Linked DNA regions of Pararhizobium sp. A13. The protein of the gene in region 2 interacts with the protein of the main gene of each other region in a pairwise test. Links are inferred from orthologs where the notes say so. Each region holds a gene or a part of one and is shown on either strand. Other genes may lie near its edges.

Evidence for each region. The genes of interacting proteins can lie anywhere in the genome.
Region 1: the proteins of WI754_RS15520 (region 2) and WI754_RS03020 interact in binary tests that used the Escherichia coli proteins (3 or more experiments, as listed by UniProt). The link is inferred for Pararhizobium sp. A13 from one-to-one orthologs.

The regions. Positions count from the first base shown.
Region 1 is NZ_CP149510.1:635,994-643,736, forward strand. The notes cover bases 1,591-4,569. They hold WI754_RS03020 (primosomal protein N'), read right to left. Parts: upstream 4,193-4,569; coding sequence 1,988-4,192; downstream 1,591-1,987. Other genes in these bases: WI754_RS03015 (DUF4345 domain-containing protein), read right to left, coding at 1,591-1,660; fsa (fructose-6-phosphate aldolase), read left to right, coding at 4,275-4,569. Outside these bases: WI754_RS03010 (F0F1 ATP synthase subunit delta), read right to left, coding at 445-1,011; more of WI754_RS03015, read right to left, coding at 1,274-1,590; more of fsa, read left to right, coding at 4,570-4,928; WI754_RS03030 (methyl-accepting chemotaxis protein), read right to left, coding at 5,022-6,836; WI754_RS03035 (1-acyl-sn-glycerol-3-phosphate acyltransferase), read right to left, coding at 7,148-7,743.
Region 2 is NZ_CP149510.1:3,146,372-3,153,840, reverse strand. Bases 2,626-5,330 are described here. They hold WI754_RS15520 (single-stranded DNA-binding protein), read right to left. Parts: upstream 4,393-5,330; coding sequence 3,859-4,392; downstream 2,626-3,858. Other genes in these bases: uvrA (excinuclease ABC subunit UvrA), read left to right, coding at 4,660-5,330; WI754_RS15525 (MarC family protein), read left to right, coding at 3,156-3,782; gyrA (DNA gyrase subunit A), read right to left, coding at 2,626-2,922. In the rest of the region: more of gyrA, read right to left, coding at 142-2,625; more of uvrA, read left to right, coding at 5,331-7,469. UniProt on the Escherichia coli protein: Plays an important role in DNA replication, recombination and repair. Binds to ssDNA and to an array of partner proteins to recruit them to their sites of action during DNA metabolism. Acts as a sliding platform that migrates on DNA via reptation.

The DNA of each region.
Region 1 (7,743 bases), 2.5 Mb from region 2 along the record:
CGGTCGACATCGGCTCATGAACCGACTTGCGCGGGATGATGCCCGGAGCCTTGACGTCAACGCGCGAGCGCTGCTTGGCATTGATCGGGCCCTTCCCGTCGATCGGGTTGCCGAGCGCGTCGACGACGCGGCCGAGCAATTCCGGACCAACCGGCACGTCAACGATGGCGCCGGTCCGCTTAACGGTGTCGCCTTCCTTGATTTCACGGTCGGCGCCGAAAATAACGACACCGACGTTGTCGGCTTCGAGGTTCAGCGCCATGCCGCGAATTCCACCCGGGAATTCAACCATCTCGCCAGCCTGGACGTTGTCCAGACCGTAGACGCGGGCAATACCGTCACCGACGGAGAGCACCTGACCGACTTCGGAGACTACCGCCTCCTGGCCGAAGTTTTTGATTTGATCTTTCAGAATTGCGGAAATTTCCGCGGCGCGGATATCCATCAGCCGACCTCTTTCAGTGCAAGCTTAAGGCTCGAGAGCTTTGTGCGAAGGGAAGTGTCAATCTGGCGGGACCCGACCTTGACGATCAAACCACCGAGAATAGACGGATCGACGGTGACGTTGACCGCCACGTCTTTGCCGGTGACGCCCTTGAGCGCCGCCTTCAATTCAGTTTGCTGCGCTGCCGTCAGCGCATGGGCCGAAGTCACTTCAGCGGCAACCTCGCCCCGATGACGGGCGGCAGTTTCGCGATACGACTTGACGATGCCGGGAACCGCGAACAGGCGGCGATTGCGTGCAACAACTTTCAGGAAGTTGCCGACCAGACCCGCGATGCCGGCCTTCGCGACGATCGCGGAAATGGCCTTGAACTGGTCGTCGGCGGAAAAGACCGGGCTGACAATGAGACGCTTCAGATCGGCACTGTCATCGATCATGCGCTGGAACGTATCCAGATCAGACCCGACGCTCTCCACCGATCCCGCTTCCAGCGCGAGATCGAAAAGCGAAGACGCGTACCTTTCTGCAACACCGGAAATAAGCTGGGATGTGTCTGCCACGGGCACAAGCTTCTCTGATTTTAATCCAAGGGCGATGTCTGCGGAGAACCGTAAACCCAACACCTTGAATTTGTTGCTATATTTTAAAGGATGCACAGGCCGGGCGGCCTGCTTCCCCCACAAGTCGCGGTTCGTCTAGCATAGGATATCTGGACTCGCAACACGCGAAGAGCACGAATGCGCGATAAGTCTGCATCCTTTTGGCCAAATTTTGCCAAAAATTGGGTATGAGCTGACGACGTCTCCCTGTGCCCGCGCCAAAACGCCCTCAGGTGAGGCCGAAGACATAGGCCAGGGGTAAAGCCGCAAGTACGATCTGAACAATCAGGAACAGCCAGTTCACAACCGTATTGCCGCTATCCGACAGCATCGAGAGGATGCGGCCGAAGGCGGCGAGCGCGAAGGCGGCACCGAGCGCCAGATAGACCATCGGCTGGGCGAGAAGGAGGGCTGCGATGCCAAGCCCGAGATGAAAGCCGCCCATGGTCGAGCGCGCCTCGGCATAACCACCCCGCCGGCCTTCGCGCAGATCAATGCCCACAGCACGAAAGGCGACGCCCGGGACAAAGAGAAACAGAAGCCCGATCAAAGCGGTGACGACGGCCGCACAGAACGCCAGGAATTCTCCCGTCTCCGTCGGAATGTAGAACTCCATGGCATGCCCCCGCTTCAGCCTGATTTCCCTCATCTAACCCAAGTGCGTATGAAAGGGAATCAGCAGACAAGCGAAATTCGACGACGCCTCGCACACCTTTCGAACGCTTGGCTGAACTGCCAAGTTAGGTCGGCACCCATTCTCCTCCGTCATCCCTGTGCCTGTCACATGGATCCCGCCGCGCGTCGAGAAGACTTTTGTCTCCGACGGCAGAGAGTCTTCAGCGCCGCAGACGCGGCGCTGCTGGATCCCCGAACTCGCTGCGCTCGCCCGAGGATGACGGAGGATTTACCAGCGGCAAGAGAGGAAGAACGGCCTGCTGCCACCTCACAGAAAACTCTGCGGATCGATGTCGAGCTGGACGCTGACCGAGCCGCGCACCTTTGGTCCGCTGGCGAGCATGGTCTTCACGAACGCCTGCATGTCGCTGTTGCGGCGGCCGTGCACCAGAAGGCGGAAGCGATGGCGGCCGCGGATGAGCGCAAGCGGCGCTTCGGCGGGCCCGAGAATACTGATGCCGCTGACGCGGGGTGCGGCCTGCCGCAGACCGCGCGCATGGCCTTCGGCATCAGCGCGGGTGTCCGCCGAAACGATAACGGAGGCCAGCCGTCCGAACGGCGGCAAGAGCGCCTTCTCGCGCTCGTTGATCTCGCGCTCGTAAAAGGCCTCCGAATCGCCGGAGACGATTGCCTGCATCACCGGATGCTGCGGCTGGTAGGTCTGCAGCAGACCGAGCGACTTCAGACCCGTGCGCCCTGCCCGGCCCGTGACCTGGCTCAAGAGCTGGAACGTTCGCTCAGCCGCCCGCGGATCCCCATTGGCAAGACCGATATCGGCATCGACGATGCCGACGAAGGTCATCATCGGAAAATTATGCCCCTTGGCGACAAGCTGCGTGCCGACGACGATATCCGCCTCACCGCGGGCAATGGCGTCCAGTTCCAGCCTGAGCCGCTTGACCCCCATCAGGTCGGAGGAGAGCACGATGGTACGGGCGTCGGGAAAATGCCGGTCGACCTCTTCGGCGATGCGTTCGACGCCGGGACCGCAGGCAACCAGATGATCGAACGTGCCGCATTCGGGGCACGCTTCCGGCGTCCTTTCCGAATAACCGCAGTGATGGCACTGGATCTGACCGCGGAACCGGTGCTCGACCAGCCAGCTCGAACAATCCGGGCACTGGAAGCGATGGCCGCAAACGCGGCAGAGCGTCAGCGGCGCATAACCGCGGCGATTGAGGAACAGCAGTGCCTGTTCGCCGCGCCCGACGGCCTTGCCGATCTGGTTGAGCAGCACCGGCGACAGGAAGCCGCCGCGCGCCGGCGGATGCCGGCGCATATCGACCACGCCGAGATCGGGGAGCGCCGCATCACCAAAACGCGTCGGCAAATGGATCGGCCTGTAGCGGCCGAGATCGCCGTTCACCCGACTCTCGACCGAAGGTGTCGCCGAGACCAGCACGATCGGAAAATCGCCGATACGGGCACGCACAACCGCCATGTCGCGCGCATTGTAGAAGACGCGGTCTTCTTGCTTGTAGGCCGGGTCATGTTCCTCATCGACAACGATCAGGCCGAGATTCTCGAATGGCAGGAAAAGCGCGGAGCGGGCTCCGGCGACGACACGCACGCCACCCTCCGTCACCTGCCGCCAGACTTTTTCACGGGTGCGCGGGGCAAGGTCGGAATGCCATTCGGCCGGTTTCGAGCCGAAGCGATCCTGGAATCGCTCGAGGAAGCTCGCCGTCAGCGCGATTTCCGGCAAAAGGATCAGCACCTGCTTGCCGGCTTTCAGCGTCGCGGCGATCGCCTCGAAATAGACCTCGGTCTTGCCGGAGCCGGTGATGCCGTCGATCAGCGAGACGGAGAAGCCCCCGGTTTCGACACTCTCCAGCAGGTCCTGTGCCGCCTGTTTCTGCGGTCCTTCGAGGCGATGCTCGACATAGTCCGGATCGGGCGCTGCCACCACCGGCGGCGGCGCCATGAAGACGGTTTCGAACACGCCCTGCGCCACGAGCCCGTCGATGACGCTCGAAGACGTGCCGGCCGCATGCGCCAAGCCCGATCGCGTCCAGGCAAACCCGTTGTCGGCGGCAGCGATCACCCGCTCGCGCGCCAACGTCATGCGCTCGGGCCGGGTATCAGTGAGCCGTAGCCCCTCGACCATCGGCTCGGGATCGAAGGCGGCGGGCGCGCGCAGCGCCATGCGGGCGACGAGGCCGGGTGGCGAGACGGTGTAAGCGGCGACCCAGTCGAGGAAGGCGCGCATGTCTTTCGCCAGCGGTGGGCAATCGAAGACCTGGGTGATGGCCTTGAGCTTCTTCGGATCGATGCCGTCATCCTCAACGCCGTCCCAGACCACGCCCATCACCTGGCGGGGTCCGAGCGGCACCTGCACGATCGACCCGGGTTCGACGGCCATTCCTTCCTGCACGGCATAGGAATAGGCTTTCGGGGCGGGCATCGGCACCAGAACGGGCACGACCCTGCGGGCAAACAGGCCGTCAAACAAATCGGTCGAATCTTCGGTCATCGGCCGTGACCTTGCCTTCGGATTGCGTTAAAGAAAACCCCCGAAACAACAAAGCAGCCCGTGTGTCCCAAGGGAGAATCCCATGAAATTTTTTGTCGATACAGCCGATGTGAATGAAATCCGGGAGTTGAACGACCTCGGACTCGTCGACGGCGTGACGACCAATCCGTCGCTGATCCTGAAGTCCGGCCGCAACATCCTCGAAGTGACGAAGGAAATCTGCGGCATCGTCGAAGGCCCGGTTTCGGCCGAGGTCGCGGCGACCGATTACGAATCGATCATGAAGGAAGCGGCTGTCATTTCGAAGATCGCCGACAACATCTGCATCAAGGTGCCGCTGACGCTCGACGGCCTCAAGGCCTGCAAGAACCTGTCCTCCGACGGACACCTGACCAACGTGACGCTGTGCTTCTCGGCCAACCAGGCGCTGCTCGCCGCCAAGGCGGGCGCGACCTTCGTATCGCCCTTCGTCGGCCGTCTCGACGACATCGCCTTCGACGGCATGGACCTGATCCGCGAAATCCGCCAGATCTTCGACAATTACGGCTACGAGACCGAAATCCTCGCCGCCTCGATCCGTACCGTCAACCACGTCAAGGAAGCAGCCCTGATCGGCGCCGACGTCATCACGGCGCCGCCGGCAACGCTGAAGGCCCTCGTCAAGCACCCGCTGACCGACAAGGGCCTCGAAACCTTCCTCGCCGACTGGGCCAAGACCGGCCAGAAGATCGCCTGATTATTTTTGGGCATGAATTGAGATGGAAGCCTCGCGAGACAATCGCGGGGCTTTTTGCTTGGACAGCCGTCAGGCGGCTGCAGGCGGGAAGCGTTAAGCCGCCCGCCGTGCATGCATCCCGGCGACTGCGGAAACCTGGAAACGCTCGGCAACGCGGTTCAGGTCCTGCACTTCATCGCTGAGTTCGCGGCACGCAGCGTTGGTCTGTTCGACCATCGCCGCATTCTGCTGGGTCATCTGGTCCATCCGGTGCAAGGCTGTATTGATGTCGGAAAGGGCGGCCGTTTGCTCTCCGGCGGCGGTAACGATTGCGCCGATGAGGCCGGTTACCTGCAGCACGTGTCCTTCGATGCCGGTCAGCGCGGCACCGGTCTGGTTGACGAGTTGCACACCGCCGGCGACCTCGCGGGCCGAGGACTCGATGAGCGTCGTGATTTCCCGCGCCGCTTTTGCCGAACGGCCGGCCAGTTCGCGCACTTCCTGGGCGACGACCGCAAAGCCCTTGCCCGCATCGCCGGCCCGCGCGGCCTCGACACCGGCGTTCAGTGCAAGCAGGTTGGTCTGGAAGGCGATCTCGTCGATGACGGTGATGATCTGGCGAATCTGCGTCGACGAACCGGCGATCCGCTCCATGGCGGCAACAGCGTCCCGCACGACGAGGGCCGATTTCTCCGCGCCGTCTTTTGCCGCGGCCATCACCGTGCTTGCTTCACGCGCACGCTCCGAGGAGTTGCGCACCGTGACGGTGATTTCGTCAAAGGCCGACGCGGTTTGCTCGAGGGAAGCTGCCTGCAACTCCGTCCGTTTCGCCAGATCGTCGGTTGCACCGGCAATTTCGGAGGAATTGGTCCTCAGCCGCGCGGAGGTGTGCAGTACAGTGGAAATCGTCTCGGCCAGGCGTTCGACGCTGCCGTTGAACTCCGTCCGCAGCTCTTCGTAATCCGCGGCAAACGGCTGTTCGATGCGGACCGAAAGATCGCCGTTCGACAGGCGCTCCAGCCCGCGCGTCACCTGCTCGATCACCTGCAGGCGCCTTGCCTCCTCGGCATCCTTCTGACGGCCAAGAACGGCGTCACGCTCGTCCTGCTGCCGGCGCTCGTCGTCGGCGCGCGCGCGCGCATTGCGCCGCTCGATCGCCGCCTCGCGGAAGATGGCGACGGATTTTGCGACCGCGCCGATCTCGTCCGAGCGGCCCGCATAGGGAACGTCCCGGCCATAGTCGCCGGCGGCAAGCGTCTGCATGTAGGACGACATCGCCGCCAGCGGCTGTACCGCACGGCGGCGGAAGAACCAAAGACCGGCAAGCAGCAGGAAAACGGAGGCGGTCGAGCTGATCAGGGCGGCAGCAGAAAGCACTGCGGTTTCGGCGGTGGCGCCCGCTTCCTGCTCTTTCAAAAATGCGTCGGCCATGGCGACGAGTTCGTTTACCGCAGTCTCGTGGTGATGGAAGCTCGTCTTGAGCTCTGCCAACGCTTGTCCGGCCGTGGCTGCGTCGCCGCCCTGGAGGGGGGCCACGAATTTTTTCTCCATGACCTCCCAATAGAGATCGCCCCGCGCCACGACGTCGTTTTCAAGTTTCGCCATCAGCGCGGCGGGGGCCGTCGAGGCTTTCCAGTAGACACGCCGATCATCGAAGGCTTTCTTCAATGCGGCGATCTTGTCGAGATTCGCCTTGGCAAATTCGGGGTTCGCAGCCGCCTCCATCGCCAGCATATAGGACTCGACCGTGTACAGAGGCGGCGGCAGGATGTCCGCGATGAGATCCTTGCCGTAGATGACTTGCGTATAGACGGGTCCGTTCACGCGCAATTTGTTGAAAGCATATGTCTTAATGCCGATGGACAGCACCAGACCGGCAACAACGATTGCGCCGAAAATCAAGAGCCCGCGAGCAATGGTGAGCTTCATACAATCCTCCGATAAAACAGGCTGCTGCCGCGCGAAAGCGGCCCCGGCGACGGGACAATAATAAAATATCAGTTTGAAAGATTCCGGATTTCACCGGCGGGGACCGTTAGGCGTCATGCGGCCAGCCGCCCTCGGCAGGGGTAGCTACGGCAACGTCCTCATATAAACGTTAAATTATATGATAATTGTTACGCCGTTATTAATCACGGGGAATTTATGCTTTCCTTACAGGTGCTTGTGGCCACGCCAGCTCCTTTGACAGGCATGATTTCCACGTCTTTGGAGGCGCGCGGCGATCTTCGCACTAAGGCCTAAGCGAGTGCTCGGCGAAGCATCAGCTCAAAGCGGGCATCACCATCCCGCGCCAGATCAAAGACCGTGTGTCGCTCCAGCGCCCGCGTCACCTCGGCCGGATCGCCATCGAGCGCATCCGGCCCGATGAGATTGCCGATGGTGAAGTCGAAGAGGTCGCCCTTTTTGTTCAGGAGTTCGTGGAACACCGTCATGTCGCGCAGCTCGGTTGACCATTTGGCAAGCCAATAGAACAGGCCGGAATTGCGCGCCGACATATGGACCGGCAGGATCGGCAGGTTGTACTTGCGGGCAAAGCCAACGGCCGAAGTCTTCCACGGGCGCTCGTTGAGCTTGCCATCCGCCCAATAGGCGATGCGACCCGAGGGGAAAAGCACGGTTGCCTTGCCTTCCGAGATCGCCCGGTTGGTAACCTGCAGCGTTTCGCGCGCCTTCAGCTTCGTCTTGTAATCCTCGCGCCATTCGACCGGAATGACCATTTCGACCAGGCGCGGATTGACGCGGATGGCATCGCGATTGGCGAAGAACATCATGTCGGGACGGCGCTGTTTCAGGAGATTGAAGACGGCTACGCCGTCGGCAATCCCGGTCGGAT
Region 2 (7,469 bases):
GCCCCTTGCCCCGATTGCCCATCTGGGAATCACGTCTGTAACGGTGCAACGACAGGATTAATTCGCGGACGAACAAATTCAATGGCAAAGAAAAACCGGGCGACAGGATCGCCCGGTTTTCATCTTGACATGGAGGAACCGTTACTCTTCCGTTGCAGCGGGCGGCTCGCCTTCCGGCACGTCCGACCCGGCCGCAATCTCGTCTTCCTCATCGGATTCCGGCTCGCTGATCCGCTCGACCGAGACGACCTTCTCGTCCTTGGCTGTCGAGAAGATCGTCACACCCTTGGTCGCGCGGCTGGCAAGGCGGATGCCGTTGACAGGCACGCGGATCAGCTGGCCGCCATCCGACACCAACATGATCTGATCGTTGTCTTCGACCGGGAAGGCTGCGACGAGTTCGCCGATTTCGCCCGTCTTCGACGTGTCCGTCGCGCGGATGCCCTTGCCACCGCGGCCGGAGGTGCGGAAATCGTAGGTGGACGACCGCTTGCCGAATCCCTTGACCGAGACCGTCAGCACGAACTGTTCGCGCGCCTTCAGTTCCTCGTAACGGGCCTCGTCAAGTTGACCTTCCTCAGTCACCTCTTCGCCGACCAGAGCGATTTCCTCGTCTTCGCCGGTTGCCGCGCGCCGTTCTGCCGCGGCGCGCTTCAGGTAGGCAGCGCGTTCCCAAGGCTCGGCACCGACATGGCCGACGATGGTCATCGAGATGATCCTGTCGTTTTCACCGAGCGAGATGCCGCGGACGCCGATCGAGTTTCGGCCCGCGAAGACGCGCACATCATCGACTGGGAACCGGATGCACTGGCCGAGAGCCGTCGTTAGAAGGACGTCGTCCTGATCGGTACAGGTCTCGACGGAGAGGATTTCATCACCCTCCTCCTCGAGCTTCATGGCGATCTTGCCGTTGCGGTTGACCTGGACGAAATCCGACAGCTTGTTGCGGCGAACCGTGCCGCGGGTGGTCGAGAACATCACGTCGAGGTTTTCCCAAGTGCTCTCGTCCTCAGGCAGCGGCATGATCGTGGTGATGCGTTCGCCGGCTTCGAGTGGCAGCATGTTGATCAGTGCCTTGCCGCGCGACTGCGGCGTTCCGATCGGCAGACGCCAGACCTTCTCCTTGTAGACGATGCCACGCGAGGAGAAGAACAGGATCGGCGTGTGCGTGTTGGCGACGAAAAGCCTCGTCACGAAATCCTCGTCGCGCGTCGCCATGCCGGAGCGGCCCTTGCCGCCGCGACGCTGCGCCCGGTAGGTCGTCAGCGGCACCCGCTTGATATAGCCGAGGTGGGACACGGTGATGACCATGTCTTCCTGGGCGATCAGATCCTCATCGTCCATGTCCGGACCGCCTTCGACGATCTCGGTGCGGCGCGGCGTGCCGAATTCGTCGCGCACGGCTATAAGCTCGTCCTTCACGATCGTCATGATGCGGACGCGCGAGGAGAGGATGTCCAGATAATCGCTGATCTCGGTGCCGATCTTGTTGAGTTCGTCGCCGATTTCGTCACGTCCAAGCGCCGTCAGGCGGGCGAGACGAAGTTCAAGGATCGCCCTCGCCTGCTCTTCCGACAGGTTGTAGGTGAGGTCCTCATTGATCCGGTGGCGCGGATCGTCGATCAGCCGGATCAGGCTCTCGACATCGGAGGCAGGCCAGCGGCGCGTCATCAATTGCTCGCGGGCGGTCTGCGGATCCGGCGCCTCGCGGATCAGCTTGATGATCTCGTCGATATTGGCAACCGCAATGGCGAGACCGACCAGAACGTGCGCGCGCTCACGCGCCTTGCGCAGCAGGTACTTCGTGCGCCGGCTGATGACTTCCTCGCGGAAGGCCACGAAGGCGCGCAGCATGTCGAGCAGCGTCATCTGCTCCGGCTTGCCGCCGTTCAGCGCCACCATGTTGCAGCCGAAGGAGGTCTGCAGCGGCGTGTAGCGATAAAGCTGGTTGAGGATGACCTCCGCATTGGCGTCGCGCTTGAGTTCGACGACGACGCGGTAGCCCTGGCGGTCGGATTCGTCGCGCAGGTCGGAAATGCCCTCGATGCGCTTGTCCTTGACCAGTTCTGCCATCTTCTCGATCATCGTCGCCTTGTTCACCTGATAGGGAACTTCGGTGATGATGATCTGTTCGCGATCGCCGCGCATCGGTTCGATGGTGGCGCGGCCGCGCATGATGACCGAGCCGCGGCCCGTCTCATAGGCCGAGCGGATGCCGGAGCGGCCAAGGATGAAGGCGCCGGTCGGGAAGTCCGGTCCGGGAATGATCTCCATCAATTGCGGCAGTTCGAGCGCCGGATCGTCGATCAGCGCGATGCAGCCGTTGATGACTTCCATCAGGTTGTGCGGCGGGATGTTCGTCGCCATGCCGACCGCGATGCCGCCTGCGCCATTGACCAGCAGATTCGGGAACTTGGCCGGAACGACCGAGGGTTCGTTCAGCGTACCGTCATAGTTGTCGCGGAAATCGACCGTTTCCTTGTCGAGGTCGTCGAGCAGCGCATGCGCTGCCTTCTGCAGCCGGCATTCCGTGTAGCGTTCGGCCGCCGGTGGATCGCCGTCGATGGAGCCGAAATTGCCCTGACCGTCGATCAGCGGCAGACGCAACGACCAAGGCTGCGCCATGCGCGCCAGGGCGTCGTAAATCGCCATGTTGCCGTGCGGGTGGTATTTACCCATCACGTCACCGGTGACGCGGGCGCATTTGACGTATTTCTTGTTCCAGTCGATGCCGAGTTCGCTCATCCCCCAGAGGATGCGGCGGTGAACCGGCTTCAGACCGTCGCGGACATCGGGAAGAGCGCGGCTGACGATGACGCTCATGGCGTAATCGAGATACGACCGCTGCATTTCCTCCATGATGGAAATAGGCTCGATGCCTGGTGGATTCTTGCCGCCGCCGGGTGTGGTTTGTTCAGTCAATTTCGATCACGATCTTTGTTCAGAATCAGACAGATTTTTATAGCCGAATGCATTGGCGAGCGCCAATTTCGGGGCCGGGTTTTGAACAGCCTTTTAGGCTCTTCGGCGCTATGGATGGCATTTGCAAGGCAAAAGCGAAGGAACGGTCCGAAACGGCTCTTTCCTTCGTCGATCCGGTCGCCTAACAATCCATGAGACGGCGATCATAAACAAGGCCGCGACGGGGACATCGGATGTCACACTTCGACCTTCTGATCAATGCGCTGACCACCATTCTGGTCACCATCGATCCACCCGGCCTCGCGCCGATCTTCCTCAGCCTGACCACGGGCATGAGCCGCCAACAACGGTTCCTTGTGGCGCGCCGCGGCACGCTGATCGCCTTCTTCATTCTCTCGGCCTTTGCCCTGTTCGGCAACGGCATCCTTTCGCTGTTGGGCATTTCGATCGGCGCGTTCCGGATCGCCGGCGGCCTGTTGCTCTTCTGGATCGCCTTCGAGATGATCTTCGAGAAAAGAAATGAGCGGAAGGAAAAAACCGGCGAAGCGGCCATCACCCGCGACCACATTCACAATATCGCAGTGTTTCCGCTGGCATTGCCCCTGATTGCCGGTCCCGGCGCGATCTCGGCGACGATCCTTTTGTCGGGATCCCTCTCCGCCACCATCGACAGGGCTCAGCTCATTCTCGTTATCGCCTTCTGTCTGGCCCTTCTCTTTGCCGCACTCGTCATTGCCGAGCGCATCGACAGGTTTCTCGGCGTCACCGGCCGCGCCATCCTGACACGACTGCTCGGCGTCATTCTGGCGGCTCTCGCCGTCCAGTTCGTCGTCGATGGCGTGAAGTCGGCTTTCGCGTGAGGCAGTCACGCCTCACCCCTGACGCAAGAAGGCCCGGTTTCCCGGGCCTTCTTTTGTTGTGCCGCAATTGGCAGAATCAGAACGGAATGTCGTCGTCCATGTCGCGTGAAAAGTTTCCGCCGCCCCCGCTGGAGCGGCCCGAAGGCGCAGACGCCGGACGATCGTAGTCGTCGCCGTAATTGCCGGAGCTTCCGCCGAGATTGCCGCCACCGTAGTCCGAGCCGCCACGACCGGCGCCGGCACCAGCGCCACCGCCGTCGCGGCCGTCGAGCATCGTCAGCGTCGAGTTGAAGCCCTGCAGCACCACTTCCGTCGAATAGCGATCCTGGCCGTCCTTGTCCTGCCATTTGCGGGTCTGCAGCGCGCCTTCGATATAAACCTTGGCGCCCTTCTTCAGATATTGCTCGGCAACCTTGCAGAGGCCCTCGTTGAAGATCACCACGCGGTGCCACTCGGTCTTTTCCTTGCGCTCGCCGGAATTGCGGTCGCGCCAGGTTTCCGACGTCGCGATGTTCAGGTTGGCGATCGGCCGGCCGTCCTGCGTGCGCCGGATTTCCGGGTCGGCCCCGAGGTTTCCGATCAAAATCACCTTGTTGACACTACCCGCCATCTTGCTTTTCCTGTTATCCCGCCCGGCATCGCTGCCCGGCCACCAAAATTTAGAGCGCGCACTTTAGCGGCTGACAGCTCACCATACGCCCCTTTGCATCCCGTCATCCACAACAGATTTTGAAGTTTGTTCTTTATTTGTTCTAGTAAACTCGTAATATCCTGTCAACCGACTCGGGAAAGCCAGCCTGTTTTTCGCATTGCGCCTCGACATGCGCTATGCCGTACTTAAATAGGAGCTTTCAATGGACTTACAAAGCTGGACACGATGAGCGAACTCAAGACCATTTCCATCCGCGGCGCGCGCGAGCACAATCTGAAGGGCATTGACCTTGACCTGCCGCGCAACAAGCTGATCGTCATGACCGGCCTGTCCGGTTCCGGAAAATCGTCGCTCGCTTTCGACACGATCTATGCGGAAGGCCAGCGCCGCTATGTCGAGAGTCTCTCGGCCTATGCCCGTCAGTTCCTCGAGATGATGCAGAAGCCGGATGTCGACCAGATCGACGGGCTGTCACCGGCGATCTCGATCGAGCAGAAAACGACCTCGCGCAATCCGCGCTCGACGGTCGGCACGGTCACCGAAATCTACGACTATATGCGCCTGCTGTTTGCCCGCGTCGGCGTGCCCTATTCTCCAGCCACCGGCCTGCCGATCGAAAGCCAGACGGTCAGCCAGATGGTCGATCGTGTCATCGATTTCGGTGAGGGAACACGGCTCTATATCCTGGCTCCGATCGTGCGCGGCCGCAAGGGCGAGTATAAGAAAGAGCTTGCCGAGCTGATGAAGAAGGGCTTTCAGCGCGTCAAGATCGACGGGCAGTTCTACGAGATCGCCGAGGCGCCGACGCTCGACAAGAAGTACAAGCACGACATCGACGTCGTCGTCGACCGCGTCGTCGTGCGCCCCGACCTGACGGCGCGTCTGGCCGACAGTCTCGAAACCTGCCTGACGCTCGCCGACGGCCTGGCCATCGCCGAATTCGCCGACAAGCCGCTGCCGCCGGAAGAGACGGCCGCGGGGGGCTCTGCCAACAAGTCGCTGAACGAGACGCACGAGCGCGTTCTGTTCTCCGAAAAATTCGCATGCCCCGTGTCCGGTTTCACAATTTCGGAGATCGAGCCGCGGCTGTTTTCGTTCAACAATCCGTTCGGTGCCTGCCCGACCTGCGACGGTCTTGGCAGCCAGCAGAAGATCGATGAGGCGCTGATCGTTCCGGAACCCGACCGGACATTGAAGAACGGTGCCATCGCGCCCTGGGCCAAGTCCTCGTCGCCCTACTACAATCAGACGCTCGAAGCCCTCGGCAAGGCGTTTGGCTTCAAGCTGTCAAACAAATGGAGCGATCTGTCCGACGAAGCCAGGCATGCGATCCTGCAGGGCACCGACGAAAAGATCAGTTTCCATTACGAGGACGGTGCGCGGTCCTACAACACCACCAAGACCTTCGAAGGCATCGTACCCAACCTGGAGCGGCGCTGGAAGGAGACCGACAGTGCCTGGGCACGCGAGGAAATCGAGCGCTACATGTCGGCGGCGCCCTGCCCTGCCTGCGACGGTTTCCGCCTGAAACCGGAAGCGTTAGCGGTCAAGATCGACAAGCTGCATATCGGCGAAGTGACCGATATGTCGATCCGCGTTGCGCGCGACTGGTTCGAGACACTGCCGGGCCATATGAATGCCAAGCAGAACGAGATCGCCGTTCGCATCCTGAAAGAAATCCGCGAGCGGCTGCGCTTCCTCAACGATGTGGGCCTGGAATATCTCAGCCTCTCGCGCAATTCTGGGACGCTGTCGGGCGGCGAAAGCCAGCGTATCCGGCTGGCCTCGCAGATCGGTTCGGGCCTGACCGGCGTGCTCTACGTGCTCGACGAGCCGTCGATCGGCCTGCATCAGCGCGACAATGCCCGGCTGCTCGAGACGCTTCGGCATCTGCGCGACATCGGCAATACGGTGATCGTCGTCGAGCACGACGAGGATGCGATCCTGACTTCCGACTATGTCGTGGATATCGGACCCGCCGCCGGCATCCATGGCGGCGAGGTGGTCGCGCAAGGCGCGCCGTCCGACATCATCGCCAATCCGAACTCGCTGACCGGAAGATATCTTTCCGGCGAACTTTCGGTCGCCGTGCCGTCCGAACGGCGCAAACTGAAGAAGAAAAAGGAAATCACGGTTGTCGGCGCCCGCGCCAACAATCTGAAGAACGTCACGGCCTCGATCCCGCTCGGCATCTTCACCGCGGTCACCGGCGTATCGGGCGGCGGCAAGTCAACTTTCCTGATCGAGACGCTCTACAAGGCGGCCGCACGCCGCATCATGGGCGCGCGCGAAAATCCGGCGGAACACGACCGGATCGACGGTTTCGAACACATCGACAAGGTGATCGACATCGACCAGTCGCCGATCGGCCGCACGCCGCGCTCCAATCCGGCGACCTACACCGGCGCCTTCACCCCGATTCGCGACTGGTTTGCCGGCCTGCCGGAGGCAAAAGCGCGCGGCTACCAGCCTGGTCGTTTCTCCTTCAATGTCAAGGGTGGCCGCTGCGAGGCCTGCCAGGGCGACGGCGTCATCAAGATCGAGATGCACTTCCTGCCGGATGTCTATGTCACCTGCGATGTCTGCCACGGCAAACGCTACAATCGCGAGACGCTCGATGTGCATTTCAAGGGCAAATCGATCGCCGATGTGCTCGACATGACGGTCGAAGAAGGAGTCGAGTTCTTCGCCGCCGTTCCGGCCGTGCGCGACAAGCTGATCACGCTCAACCAGGTCGGCCTCGGCTACATCAAGGTCGGTCAGCAGGCCAACACGCTCTCGGGCGGCGAGGCGCAGCGCGTCAAGCTTGCCAAGGAGCTGTCGAAGCGTTCGACCGGGCGCACGCTCTATATTCTGGATGAACCAACAACTGGATTGCATTTCCATGATGTAGCCAAACTTCTTGAAGTTCTGCATGAACTCGTCAATCAGGGCAATTCGGTCGTCGTCATCGAGCACAATCTCGAGGTCATCAAGACCGCCGACTGGGTGATCGATTTCGGCCCCGAAGGTGGCGACGGCGGCGGCGAGGTCAT